Sorangium aterium: one gene and its partner. The protein of the gene in region 2 interacts with the protein of the main gene of each other region in a pairwise test. Links are inferred from orthologs where the notes say so. Each region holds a gene or a part of one and is shown on either strand. Other genes may lie near its edges.

Region 1 (5,453 bases), on a different replicon or contig from region 2:
AGGATTGATCGACGAGGCCCGCCGCCTCGTCGGCGCGCGGCGCGCTTCCTACTCGGCCGCCATGAACGGATAGGCGACCGCGCGCGGCGGGGAGAACGTCTCCTTCACGACCCGGGGGGAGACCCAGCGGAGCAGGTTGAACAGGCTGCCTGCCTTGTCGTTCGTGCCGGAGGCGCGCGCGCCGCCGAACGGCTGCTGTCCGACGACGGCGCCGGTCGGCTTGTCGTTGATGTAGAAATTGCCCGCGGCGAAGCGGAGCGCGTCGCTCGCCGCCTCGATGAACGCCCGATCCCGCGCGAACACGGCGCCGGTCAGGCCATACGGCGACGTCTCGTCGCAGAGCGCGAGCGCCCTGTGCTCCTCGCCGTCGGGGTAGACCCAGACCGTGAGCACCGGCCCGAACAGCTCCTCCGCCATCAGCGGGTGGGCGGATCCGTGGTCTCGATCAGCGTCGGCTCGAGGAACCAGCCGTCGCTCCCGTCGTGCGCGCGCGCGCCGCCGCCGCACACGATCGAGCACGCCGCGTCCGCCTTCGCCGCGGCGATCCGCCCCGTGAGCCGCGCGTGCGCTCGCTCGTCGATCACCGCGCCCATGAAGTTGCGGAAGTCGGCGACGTCCCCGACGCGGATCGCCCGGATGTGGCCCACGAGCCGGTCCTTGAGGGCCGGCCAGAGCGAGCGGGGGATGTACGCGCGCGACGCGGCCGAGCACTTCTGCCCCTGGAATTCGTAGGCGCCCCGGACGAGCGCCACGGCGAGCGCGTCGACGTCGGCGCTCGCGTGCGCGAAGACGAAGTCCTTCCCGCCGGTCTCGCCCACGATCCGCGGGTAGCTGCGGTAGCGCCCGATGTTCTCCCCGATGCGGCGCCAGATCGACTGGAAGACCGCGGTCGAGCCGGTGAAGTGGATGCCGGCGAAGTCCGGATGATCGAGGCACGCGTTCGAGACCAGCTCGGGCGGGCCCATGACGAGGTTGATGACGCCGCGCGGGAGGCCCGCCTCGATCAGCAGCTCCATCACGAAGTGCGCGGAGTACAGCGCGTTCGCGGACGGCTTCCAGACCACGGTGTTGCCCATCAGCGCCGGGGCCGCGCACAGGTTGCCCGCGATCGCGGTGAAGTTGAACGGCGTCGCCGCGAAGACGAAGCCCTCCAGCGGGCGAGGCTCCGCGAGGTTCCAGACGCCGGGCGCGCTCGCCGGCTGCTCCGCCGCGATCCGGTGGGCGAAGTGGACGTTGTAGCGGAAGAAGTCGATGAGCTCGCAGGCCGAGTCGATCTCGGCCTGGTACGCCGTCTTGCTCTGCCCGAGCATCGTCGCCGCGTTGAGCGTGGGGCGGTACCGGGTCGCGAGCAGCTCGGCCGCCTTGAGGAACACGGCGGCGCGCTCGGTCCACGGCGTCCTCGACCAGGCGGGGTGCGCCCGTCGGGCGGCCTCGATCGCGCGCGCGACGTGCTCGGCGCCACCTTGGTGAGCCCGGGCGAGGAGGAGGTCGCGCCGGTGCGGCGCGCGGACCTCGTCGAGCGCTCCAGTCCGGATCGCTTCGCCGTCGATGACCATCGGGATCTCGATCGTCTCCCGCGCCCGGCGGTCGAGCTCCGCCTTGAGGGCCGCGCGTTCCGGGCTGCCAGGCGCGTACGTGAGGACGGGCTCGTTCAGAGGGCTCGGGGGCGTGGCGATGGCGTCGATCATGACGCGAGTCTAGCGGGGGAGCCGAGGGCGCGCAGGCTCCGGCGCCGCTGCTCTCCGCCGCGGCGTGAGCCAGATGGCCACGGCGGAGAGCGCTCGGCGCAATCACGCGATTCACGCGATTCACGCGATTCTAACGATGTCAGGTTTCCGGCGTCCCTCGCCTTGGGCAACGACGACGTCGCCGCTACTCTCGTCCGATGCGCGAGCTCATCACGCCGCCCGATGCGATCCTCGACCCGATCACGGGAGCGGCGCGCGTCGGGTCGTACCGGGGCGATCTCCCCCGCGTCGACCCGGCGCTCCTCGCGCCGCGCTGGCTCGATCGGCTGCTCAAGCACAAGCGATGGGTCTACGTGGCGATCGCGTCCGACGAGGTGTTCGTCGCCGTCGCGGTCGTGCAGCTCGGCTACCTCTCGATCGCGTTCAGCGTCGTCTTCGACAAGGCCGGCCGGCGGCTGCTCGTGGATCGCGCGGCGTTCGGGCCGCCCTTCGCGGCGAGCGTGGGCGAGGCGAGCGGCGAAGGCTGCTCCGCGCGCGTGTGGCTCCCCCACGCGCGCGTGCGGATCGAGCGGCCGCGCAGGGACGCGATGACCGCGGTGACCGCCGCGCTGCGCGGCATCGAGCTCGAGGCGCGGCTCGACGGTCGCGGGGCCCCGCCGGCGCTCTCGGCGATCGCGCAGGCCTCGGATGGCGTCCTGATCACCAGCGAGAAGCGCCTGCTCCTCGGCGTCGAAGGCGAGGCGTCGGTGCTCGGTCGCCGTATCTCCCTCGACGGAGCGATCGCCAGCTACGACTACACGGGCGGCCTCCTGCGGCGCCGCACGACCTGGCGCTGGGCCCTCGCGCTGGGGCGCGCGGAGAGCGGCGAGCGCGTCGGCCTGAACCTGGGCGAAGGCTTCGTCGGCGACGCCGAGTGCGCGATCTGGATCGACGGTGAGCTCATCCCGCTCGCCGAAGGCCGGTTCACCTTCGACGCGGCGCGGCCGCTCGACCCGTGGCGCGTCCGGACCGCGGACGGCGCCGTGGATCTACGCTTCGCCCCCGGCGCGGCGCACTCGAACCACACGAACCTCGGCTTGCTCGCGTCGGAGTTCATGCAGCCGATCGGCCTCTATTCGGGCACGATCCGCCTCCCGGACGGGCGGCTCCTCGAGCTCCGCGACGTCCTTGGCGTCACGGAGGACCAGGACATCACCTGGTAGGGGTCGACGGATCGAGCCGGCGGCTCACCTCGGTCAGCCGCCGCGGCGCTCGGCGATGAGCCTGTCCAGATCGTCCTCGGTGATGAGCTTCGTGCCGTACTTGCGCGCCTTCACCGCCTTGCTCGACGTGGATGCCACGTCGGCGATGACGAGGTAGTTGAGCTCCTTCGTGACGCTGTTCAGCACCCGGCCGCCGTTCGACTCGACGAGGTGGGTGAGCTCGCCGCGGGGGCGCGCGCCCGCGCCGGTGAAGCAGAACGTCAGTCCGGCGAGCGGGCCCTCGGCCTCGGGCGCGACGGGCACGATGCCGGCGGCGAGCAGCCGCGCGATCTCGTCGCTGCGGGCGCGCAGCCCTCGAATGATGCTCGCGGCCTTGATCGCGCCGAGGCCCGGGATGCTGGCGAGCTCGTCCTCGCCGGCGGCGAGCAGCTTCTCGATCGTCGTGTACCCCGCCGACACGAGCAGCCGCGCGGTCTGGATCGCGAACCCCTCGATGCCGAGCGCCGCGAGGAACACCGGCAGCGCGAGCGGGAGGCGGCTCTTCAGCTGCTCCAGGCACTTCGTTGCGCTCTTCTCGCCGCGCCGATCGAGGTCGGCGATGCTCTTGACCGTGAGCTTGTAGAGGTCGAGCGGCTCTCGCACGAGGCCCGCGGCCACCACCTGCTCGATCAGCTTGTCGCCCCACTCCAGCGCGCCGATGGCGTCGATCCAGTTGTGGATGCGCCCCTCGATGAGGGCGCGGCACGCGGCGTTCCGGCAGAGGAGGTACTCTCCCTCGACGACGAGCGGCGCGCTGCAAACCGGGCAGGCCGATGGAGGGACGGCGACGGGGCCGCGCTTCTCGACGACCTCCTCGACGTACGGGATGACGTCGTTGCGGCGCGAGACCAGCACCTCGTCGCCCACCCCGATGCCGAGGCTCCGCACGTTGGCCGAGTTGTGCAGGGAAGCGCGCCGGACGTTCGCGCCGGCGAGCTCCACCGGCTCGACGATCGCCACCGGGGTGACCCGGCCGCTCGGCCCGGTGTCCCACTGGATCGCCACGACCGTCGTCACCTTGGCGGGCGACGCGAATTTGAAGGCGACCGCGCCGCGCGGCCGGCGGTTGACGTCGCCGAGCAGGCCCTGGACGTGGAGCGAGTCCACATAGACGACGAGCCCGTCGATCTCGTAGTCGAGGCCTGCGCGGAGCTCGCTCGAGTAGCGCCGGTAGAGCTTCACGACGTCATCGACGCTGCCGTACGCGGTCTGCGGCGTCGCGAAGCCGAGCTCGCGCAGCCAGGCGAAGCGCGCCCGGCACGTCGGGATCTCGAGGTGATCGGCGACATCGTAGAAGAGCACGGTGCAGTGCTCCGCCCCCTGGCCGTCGAACCGCTTGGCCGCGCCCGCGGCCATGTTGCGCGGGCTGGTGACGCCGGGGAAGTGGCGCTTCATGTCCGAGAGGCGAAGGATGATCTCTCCGCGCACGGACAGCCGGCCCTTCTCCCGGATCCGCGAGGGGATCCCCTTCATCCGCGCGACGTTCGCGGTGATCCGCTCGCCCCAGTCGCCGTCGCCGCGGGTGATGGCGTCGACGAGCTTGCCGCCCTTGTAGATGACCTCGATGGAGATGCCGTCGAGCTTCTCCGCCACGAAGAGGTCACCCGCGACGCTCGAGATGGATCCCGGCGCCGGCGGCGCCGCGCCCGTGCCGCCGTGCCCGTCCTTCACGAGGATCTCGTCGCACCGGGCGACCCAGCCCAGGAGCTCGTCCTCGGAGACGACCTTGTTGAGCGAGCCCATCGGGATCTCGTGCCGCGCCTTCTCCCACTCGGTGATCAGCGAGGCCGAGCCGACCCGGGCGAGCACCGGGTGCGCCGGATCGAGGGCGCGGAGCTCGTCCTCAAGGGCGTCGAACGCCGCGTCCGAGATCTCGGGGCGCCCCGCGTAGTAGCTCGCCCTGTATTTCTCGACGCGCTCGGCGAGCTCCTCGATCCTCGCCTTGTGCTTCGGATCCGTCGCGAGCCCGCCCTGAAGCGCGTCGCGCGCTCCGGCGTCGTCGTGGTGTGCCTGCGTCATCGCTTGCCTCGGCTCACTCGAGCTCCGTGTCGCCGGCGCGCCGGGCGGCGGCGAAGAGATCCCCCATGTCCATCGCGAGCTCGGACGGGAGCTCGTCTTCCCGGAACAGCCTTGCCTCGCGGATCTCGAGCGGGTTTTGCGGGGGGCGCGTCGGCGCGGCGATCCGGGCGGTGACGACGACCGTCACGGCGTGGAAGCGGACGTCGCGATCAGGCCGCGAGTACACGCCCACGACCCGCCCGAGCTCGACCTCGGTGACGCCGGCCTCCTCGGCGAGCTCCCGCACGATGCTGTCGCGGAGCGTCTCTCCCCATTCCAGGGTGCCTCCCGGGAGCGCCCAGGTTCCGGTGTCGCTGCGGCGAACGAGCAGCCACCGGCCGTCGGCGGTCTGAGCGGCGGCGGCGATCCCGACGACAGGTCGCCGGAGCAGCGCGCGGGCGACCTCCTTGGCGAGGGCGAGCACGGAGCGCGGCAACAGCGACAGGGGAGCGATTTCCATGAGAAT
Region 2 (7,915 bases):
AGACGATGAACGCGGCCGCCCCGCGCTGCGCGGCAGCGTCGAGGAACCTGTGGCCATCGAAGCTCTCGCCGGTGAGCGCGACGAACGCCGCTCCGGGCGCGATCGTCCGGCTGTCGGTCGAGATGCCCCGCGCGTCCGGCCCGCTCCTCAGCACGCGCCCGCCGGTCGCGCGCGCCAGCTCGTCGAGGGAGAAGGGGGCAAGGTTGTGCGGGATCGGCGTCGCCATCGCGGGCGATCACCAGCACGGAACAGGGCGCGGGGCCAACGAATCGCCTGCGGCGCGCCCCGTCTGTGCGGCGTCGCGCCGCCTCAGCGCCGGGTCTTTTCCTTGTCGACCTCGTCGTAGATGTCGTCGCCCTTCGGCCGCGGGCGCGCGGCCGGGCGGGGCGCGGCGGGCGCGCTGGGGGCCGCTGTCACGCTCACGGTGGGCCCTGGCGACGCCTCGGTGGCCGTGGGCGGCGGCTCCTTGTAGTCGATCGCGATCGGTCCGCCGCCGCGCATGCTCTGCCACAGCGTGATCCCGACGAGCGCCAGCAAGGCCACCGCCAGGATCACGCTGAGCACGATGATGAGCGTCCTGCCCCCCTCCCGCCGCCGCGGCGTGACGGCGGCGGGTGGCTTCTGCGGTTCCGGGCGCTCCTGCACGAAGGTCGACGGGAGCGCCGGCATCTCGAGGCGCGCCGACGTGGTGGCCCACGGGCTCTCGGCCGGCGGCATGGCCGCGCCGTCCCACCCGCCTGCCGCCGGCGGCGCGCCGTGCGCCGCCGCGCCGTCCCACCCGCCGGCCCCCTGGGGCGCGCCGTGCGCCGCCGCGCCGTGCGCCGCCGCGCCGTCCCACCCGCCGGCCCCCTGGGGCGCGCCGTGCGCCGCCGCGGCGGGAGCTGCGCTCATCGCCGACGCTGGCGCAGCGGTCGATGGCGGCCCGCCCTGAGCCGACATCCCCGCGTGCAGCGAGGGCAGCGGCGTGCGCGCGGCCTCCGGCGTAGCGGGCGCGGCGGCACCGAAGCCAGGGCCCGCGAACCCGGGCGGCGCTGCCGGCGCAGGCGGCTGGCCGGCGTGCGGCGAGGGCATCGGCGCGCGTGCGGCCTCTGGCGCGGCGGGCGCGGCGGCACCGAAGCCAGGGCTCGCGAACCCGGGCGGCGCTGCCGGCGCAGGCGGCTGCGCCCCGCTCGCGCCCATCCGGTCCGTGATCGGCGCCGGCTGGAAGGCCGGCTGGCTCGGAGGCGCCGGATCCGACTGCGGCGGCGCCGAGATGAACGGGAGCGCGTTCGGAGAAAAGACGCCGCTGGCCGAGAGCACGTCCTGCTGCGAGACGAGCCCGGGCGGAAGGGTCCCTCCGCGCGCCGAGACGCTCGCGGTGGGCGGCTGGGTGTACCCGGCGGGAGCTGGCCCCGAGAACGCGGGCGCCGACAATGCCGGCCCCGAATACGCGGGCGCCGACGGCATCGGCCTCGAGAACGCGGGCGGGCTCTGTTGCTGTAGATGAGGGCTCAGCGCGTACTGCGCGGCGAGCGGGCGCAGGGCGCCGGGCGCCATCAGCGGCGGCACGGGCAGCGGCCGGAAAGGGCTCCCCGAGCCGTGCGCCGACGGGAGCGGCCGGCCTGGCTGCGCCGTCCTCTCACTCTCGGGGGCTCCCCATGGAACGTGTTTGTCGGTCATCCGCGCGCCTCGGAGGGACCGCCCACGCGACCCCTCCGCCTCACACTGAAGCGGAACAGCGCTCTCAATCTACCCCCAAGTCTCGGCGTGCGGCCATTCTTCTGACGCGTCGCCCCGTCCCCGCGAGGCGCTGCCGCTCGTCAGCGCTGACGCCACGCGCGCCTCACGGGACGACACCGCCCGTCGCGGACGCAGGACAGCGACGCCAGGGGTGCGCGCCTCCGGTCGGCTCGGTGAAGAGCGAGCTCGTCCCGCCGCCGAGGCGCTCACGAGGCGCGCGCTCCTCCGCCAGCGCCAGCGGCGCGCAGGGGCACGCACGCCGCTCCGGCGCGCGGGTGGCTCCGGAGCGCGCGGGTGGCTCCGGAGCGCGCGGCGGAGCGCGCGGTCGGCCCTCTCGGGCGCGGGCGTCTCCGACGGCAGAGCTCGGACCGAGGCGCTGTCCACGCTTCTCGGGAACTCTCGACATGGCCGCGGCGCGCCGCGGACGGGCATGCCGCTCCCGCCGGGGCGCAGGCTTCTGCCGCCGCGGGGCGGCTGTCGACCGCGGCAGCGCAGTGCTATGGCACGTCGCGATATGGCCGCCGAGACGATGGACCCCCGCGCCTCCACCGAACCTTCTCCCAACGAGCCGCGTGAGCCCGCGCGCTACGATCATGCCGCCGTCGAGCCGCGCTGGCAGCGCGCGTGGGAGGAAGGCGAGACGTTCCGCGCCGTCCGCAGCGCGGACCCCGCCCGCGCGAAGCGCTACGTGCTCGACATGTTCCCCTATCCGTCGGGGGCGGGGCTGCACGTCGGCCACCCCGAGGGGTACACGGCGACCGACATCATGTCCCGCTACTTCCGCATGCGCGGGATCGACGTGCTGCACGTCATGGGCTGGGACGCCTTCGGGCTGCCGGCGGAGCAGCACGCGCTCGAGACCGGCACGCACCCGGCCGACACGACGGCGCGGAACATCGCGACCTTCAAGCGCCAGCTCAAGATGCTGGGCTTCAGCTACGACTGGTCGCGAGAGCTCTCCACGACCGATCCGCGCTACGTGCGCTGGACGCAGTGGATCTTCCTCCAGCTCTTCAAGAACGGGCTCGCGTACCAGGATGAGGTGAGCGTCAACTGGTGCCCGGCGCTCGGGACCGTCCTTGCGAACGAGGAGGTGATCGACGGCAAGAGCGAGCGCGGCTCGCACCCGGTCTACCGGACGCCGCTCAGGCAATGGATGCTCCGCATCACCGCCTACGCCGACCGCCTGGCGGAGGATCTCCGCCTCCTCGACTGGCCTGAAGGGACGGTGGCGATGCAGCGCTCCTGGATCGGCCGCTCGGAGGGGGCGCTCATCACGTTCGAGGTCAAGGGATGGGGCAAGGGCTCGCTGAGCGTGTTCACGACCCGCCCCGACACGCTGATGGGCGTCACCTACGTCGTGCTCGCGCCCGAGCACCCGCTCACGACATGGCTCACGAGCGCCGAGAGCGGCGCGTCCGAGCAGCGCCGCGAGGCGGTGCGCGCGTACGTCGCGGCCGCGGCGGGCAAGAGCGATCGCGAGCGGCTCGCCGCGGCGGCGAGGGAGAAGACCGGCGTCGACACCGGCCTCGTCGCCGTCCACCCCATCACGGGCGTGGAGGTGCCGATCTGGGTCGCCGACTACGTGCTCGGCGGCTACGGCACCGGCGCCGTGATGGCGGTGCCAGGGCACGACGAGCGCGACTTCTCCTTCGCCCGCACCTACGGGCTGCCCATCGTCGAGGTCGTGAGCCCCGACGGCACCCTGCACGACCAGCTCGAGGCCGCCTACGTCGACCCAGGCGTCGCGGTCCGGAGCGGCGAGTTCGACGGGCTCGCGACGGAGGAGTGCAAGCGCGCGGTCATCGCGCGCCTCGAGGCGCTCGGGCGAGGCAAGCGCGAGGTGAACTACAAGCTGCGCGACTGGGTCTTCTCGCGCCAGCGCTACTGGGGCGAGCCGATCCCGATCTACTTCCCCGTCGAGCTCGCCGATCCTCAGGGCGATCCCAGGAAGGGCGCCGCGCACACGATCCGCTACGATCAGCCGATCGCGGTCGACGAGGCCAGCCTCCCGATCGAGCTGCCGCCGCTCGCCGACTTCCGCCCTGGCAACGACCCTGCGGGCCCGCTGGCGCGCGCCGTCGACTGGCGCTTCTTTCAGCAGGACGGCAAGTGGTACGCGCGCGAGACGAACACGATGCCGCAGTGGGCGGGCTCGTGCTGGTACTACCTTCGCTTCCTCGATCCGCAGAACGACGCGGAGCCGTTCTCGCAGGCCGCGTATGACGCGTGGATGCCCGTCGACCTCTACGTCGGCGGCGCGGAGCACGGCGTGCTGCACCTCCTCTACGCGCGCTTCTGGCACAAGGCGCTCTACGACCTCGGCCATGTGAAGCACCCCGAGCCCTTCGCGAAGCTCGTCCACCAGGGGATGATCCTCGGCGAGGACAACGAGAAGATGTCGAAGTCGCGGGGCAACGTGATCAACCCCGACGACATCGTGCGGGTCCACGGCGCCGACGTGCTGCGGCTGTACGAGATGTTCATGGGCCCGCTCGAGGCGGTGAAGCCGTGGCAATCGGCGCAGATCCAGGGGGTGGTCCGGTTCCGGGACCGCGTGTTCGCGACCTGCACGCGGCCGCTCTCGGACGCGATGGACGACGCGACGAGCCGGCAGCTCCACAGGACGATCAAGAAGGTGACCGGCGACGTCGAGGCGATGGCGTTCAACACCGCCATCTCCGCGATGATGGTCTTCGTGAATCACCTGAGCTCGCTGCCTTCGCCGCCGCGCGAGGCGGTCCTCCGGCTGATCCTCCTCGTCTCCCCCTTCGCGCCGCACCTCGCGGAGGAGCTGTGGCGGCTCACCGGCCACGAGCGCTCGCTCAGCTATGAGCCATGGCCCACGTACGACGAGGCCTTCTGCGTCGACGACGTCCTGGAGATCCCGGTGCAGGTGAACGGCAAGGTCCGCGGTCGCGTGATGCTGGCGAAGGCGGCATCGGAGGAAGAGGCACGAGCCGCCGCGCTCGGCCTGGAGAGCGTTGCCGCCCTCGCCGCGGGCAAGCAGCTGAAGAAGTTCATCTACGTCGCGGGGAAGATCGTGAACATCGTGGTCGGCTGACGCTCGGGCGCCGCCGGGAGAGGGCGAGCGCTCGCAGCGCCGCGACGTCGCGAACGGACGCGCGCGACACCAGCGCGAGGGAGGTGTTCCCGGAGCGCGAGGCCGCGCGCCCGCGCCGCCTCCTCACCGAAGCCTTGCGCTCGGTTGACGACAGGGTCGGGCGCTCGGCTGTACATGAGCCCGACCGGCGCGCTGACCGCATCCCGCACCACAGCGCAGCGGCGTGGCTCCGCCGGCGGTCGAGCCTCCTCGGAAGCAACCCTCTCCTCCCTCGGGGAGCGCGGCGGTGCACAGCCCAGGCTGGCAGGTGCCGTGCAATGGCGGCTGGCCGTGTGCCGGAACAGCACCGCATGGCGTACCCGAGCTGGATGCCTCCTCGCCGCCGCGCTGGCGGGCTGCGCTGGAGACGCGGACGAAGCTGACCTGCACGAGGAGGACGCGGCCGAGGCCGCGCTGGAGATCAAGGGAGGTTATCCAGACGCTGGAGATCGCGCGATCGCCGGGCTCCTCATCACCGATCGCCGAGGGCGCGTCGCGCGGACCTGCTCGAGCACCGTGATCGCGCCCAACCTGGTGCTCACCGCGCAGCACTGCATCGCGGAGGCTCCCAAGCTCATTGCCTGCAAGACGGCGACGTTCGGTGAGCCGGTCGATGCCTCGCAGGTCTACGCCACGCTCGGCGGGGCCCTGTGGGCTGCGGACACGCCGTGGATCGGCGCGCGCGCGCTGCTCAGCCCGCCCGACGGCAACGCCGTCTGCGGGCGCGACATCGCGCTCGTCGTGCTGTCTTCCCCGCTCGGCGGCAGCGAGGTCACGCCGCTCGCGCCTCGCCTTGAGCGGCCGCCCGAGGAGAGCGAGGTCTACTCGGCGGTGGGCTTCGGCGACACGGAGGGCAGATCGCGCGGCGGCGGCGTCCGCAGGCGCCGCGATGGGCTCCACGTCGAGTGCGTGGGGTACGGGTGTGGAACGCAGGAGCGCGTCACAGGAGGCGAGTGGCGCGGCGAGAACGGCATCTGCAGCGGCGACTCGGGCGGACCAGCGCTCGACGTGGCGGGGCGGATCATCGGCGTGACGTCGCGCGGGCCAGCCGGCTGCGCCGACCCCATCTATGGTGGGCTGATCGCCCATCGCGACTGGATCGTCACCGAGGCGAGGCGCGCCGCTGACGTCGGCGACTACGACCCGCCCTGGTGGGCGACGGCGTCGGACTCCGCGGAGCGCTTGCCCTCGCGCCGGCCGCTCGACGAGCGCTGGCTCTCGTGCGCGTACGGCCCCGTCGTCGGCGACGACAGCGGGGCCCCAGCGGCGCGCGCGCTGCTCGCGCTGCTCGCGCTGCTCGCGCTGAGGCGAGCCAGGACGTCGGCGCTGCTGACATGCCGCGCGCGGCGTGCACGCGGCGCGCGCGCGGCGTCGCAGAGCACGATTTCCGCCTGATCGAAGCTCCAGCGCACACCTCGCCTGCTAGGATGCGGGCGTCCTGCCCTGCGGAGTGTCCATGCCCATTTCGCCCATCATCCGTCCGGCCGCGCTGCTCGCGGCGCTCACGCTCGCCGCGCTTTCCATCGGCTGCGGCCCCACCTACGTGCGCGGCAATCAGGTCGAGGGGCTCGACGACGCGGCGATGAGCACGGGGATCGACAGGCGCGACATCGAGCAGCTCCTCCACGAGAACCTGACGTCGCTGATGGCCTCTCCGGTGGCCAAGGCGTGGGCGCACGACGGCTCGCGGCCCACGCTCGCCATCTATCCGCTGTCGAACCAGACGAGCGAGCACATCGACAGCCAGCTTCAGGCGCTCCTCTCCGATGTCGAGACGTACCTGGCTCAGGCGAGCCTCGTCACCGTGGTCAGCGTCGAGCGCCAGCAGCAGATGGTCGCGGAGGTCGAGAAGCAGCACGGCGGCGGGTTCGATCCGAGCCACATCGCCGAGTACAACCGCCAGCTCGGCGCGAAGTACTACCTCACCGGCAAGGTCTTCACCGCCGATGAGCGCACCGAGGACGAGCGCCGCGTCCAGTACTTCATGTTCATGCAGCTCATCGAGGTCGCCACGAGCGCGGTGGCCTGGCAGAACAGGGCGGCCTTCACCAAGGCGCTCATCCAGGAGTGATGCGCCGGCGGCACGCGGGCCTCGCGGGGCGCAAGCGTGCGGCCCTGGCTCCTCTCGCGCTGCTCCTCGGCCTCTGGCAGGCCGCCTGCGGCGGACATGAAGATCGCGTGCGCACCGCGCTCCAGGCGCTCGATCGCGGCGCTCCCGCCGAGGCGGTGGCCGCGCTGAACGAGCAGCTCGAGGTCGAGACCGCGGCCCAGCTCCCGGCGCTCCGGGGCGACAACGCGCTCCTCCTGCTCGACCGCGGCAACATCCTCCTCAGCATGGACAGCTACCGGCTGTCCGCGCGCGATCTCGGCGCCGCGGACAAGTCGATCGACCTGCTCGACATGTCCCGCGGGGCCGCCCACGATCTCGGCAAATACCTCTTCTCGGACGACGTGGGCCCGTACAAGGCGCCCGCCTACGAGAAGCTGCTCATCAACACGATCAACATGATGAACTACCTGGCCCAGCGCGACCTCAGCGGGGCCAGGGTCGAGGCTCGCCGCCTCGCGGTCATGCAGAGATACCTGCGCGATCACGAGGGCGAGACGGCGCTCCTCGGCCTCGGCAGCTACCTCGCCGGCCTCGCCTTCGAGAAGAGCAGCCAGACTGACGAGGCGCTCCTCCACTACGACGACGCCCTCCGCCACGGGTCGTATCCGTCGCTCCGCCGCCCGCTCCGCGCGCTCACGCGCGGCGAGCCGAGATCGCCCCGCATCGCCGCGTTGATCGAGGGTGAGGCCCCGCCGCCGCCCCTCGACGAGACCGGCGAGGCCGAGCTCATCGTCGTCGTCGGGTTCGGGCGCGTCCCGCAGAAGGTGCCGCAGCGCCTCCCGATCGGCCTCGCGCTCACGCTCGTCGCCAACGACCTCAGCCCGACGGATCGCGCGCGGGCGAGCGAGCTCGCGGCGAAGGGGCTCGTGACCTGGGTCAACTACCCGACGCTCGCGCGCGGCAAGGGCGGCTATTCGATTCCGACGCTGAAGCTGGATGGGCGCTCGCAGCCGATGGAGCAGGCGCTCGACGTCGAGGCGCAG

What was found. Proteins that work in one complex are often made in the same cells at the same time.
Region 1: the proteins of leuS (region 2) and ligA interact in binary tests that used the Escherichia coli proteins (3 or more experiments, as listed by UniProt). The link is inferred for Sorangium aterium from one-to-one orthologs.

Annotation. Positions count from the first base shown.
Region 1 is NZ_JAQNDK010000001.1:732,485-737,937, reverse strand. Bases 2,437-5,433 are described here. They hold ligA (NAD-dependent DNA ligase LigA), read right to left. Parts: upstream 4,949-5,433; coding sequence 2,924-4,948; downstream 2,437-2,923. Other genes in these bases: POL72_RS02515 (NUDIX hydrolase), read right to left, coding at 4,962-5,433; POL72_RS02525 (DUF2804 domain-containing protein), read left to right, coding at 2,437-2,890. Outside these bases: POL72_RS02535 (hypothetical protein), read left to right, coding at 1-8; more of POL72_RS02525, read left to right, coding at 1,886-2,436; more of POL72_RS02515, read right to left, coding at 5,434-5,447. UniProt on the Escherichia coli protein: DNA ligase that catalyzes the formation of phosphodiester linkages between 5'-phosphoryl and 3'-hydroxyl groups in double-stranded DNA using NAD as a coenzyme and as the energy source for the reaction.
Region 2 is NZ_JAQNDK010000005.1:1,247,337-1,255,251, reverse strand. The notes cover bases 1,898-5,000. They hold leuS (leucine--tRNA ligase), read left to right. Parts: upstream 1,898-2,218; coding sequence 2,219-4,783; downstream 4,784-5,000. In the rest of the region: POL72_RS42990 (UDP-N-acetylmuramoyl-tripeptide--D-alanyl-D-alanine ligase), read right to left, coding at 1-226; POL72_RS42985 (hypothetical protein), read right to left, coding at 310-1,659; POL72_RS42975 (trypsin-like serine protease), read left to right, coding at 5,096-6,217; POL72_RS42970 (penicillin-binding protein activator LpoB), read left to right, coding at 6,279-6,893; POL72_RS42965 (COG3014 family protein), read left to right, coding at 6,893-7,915.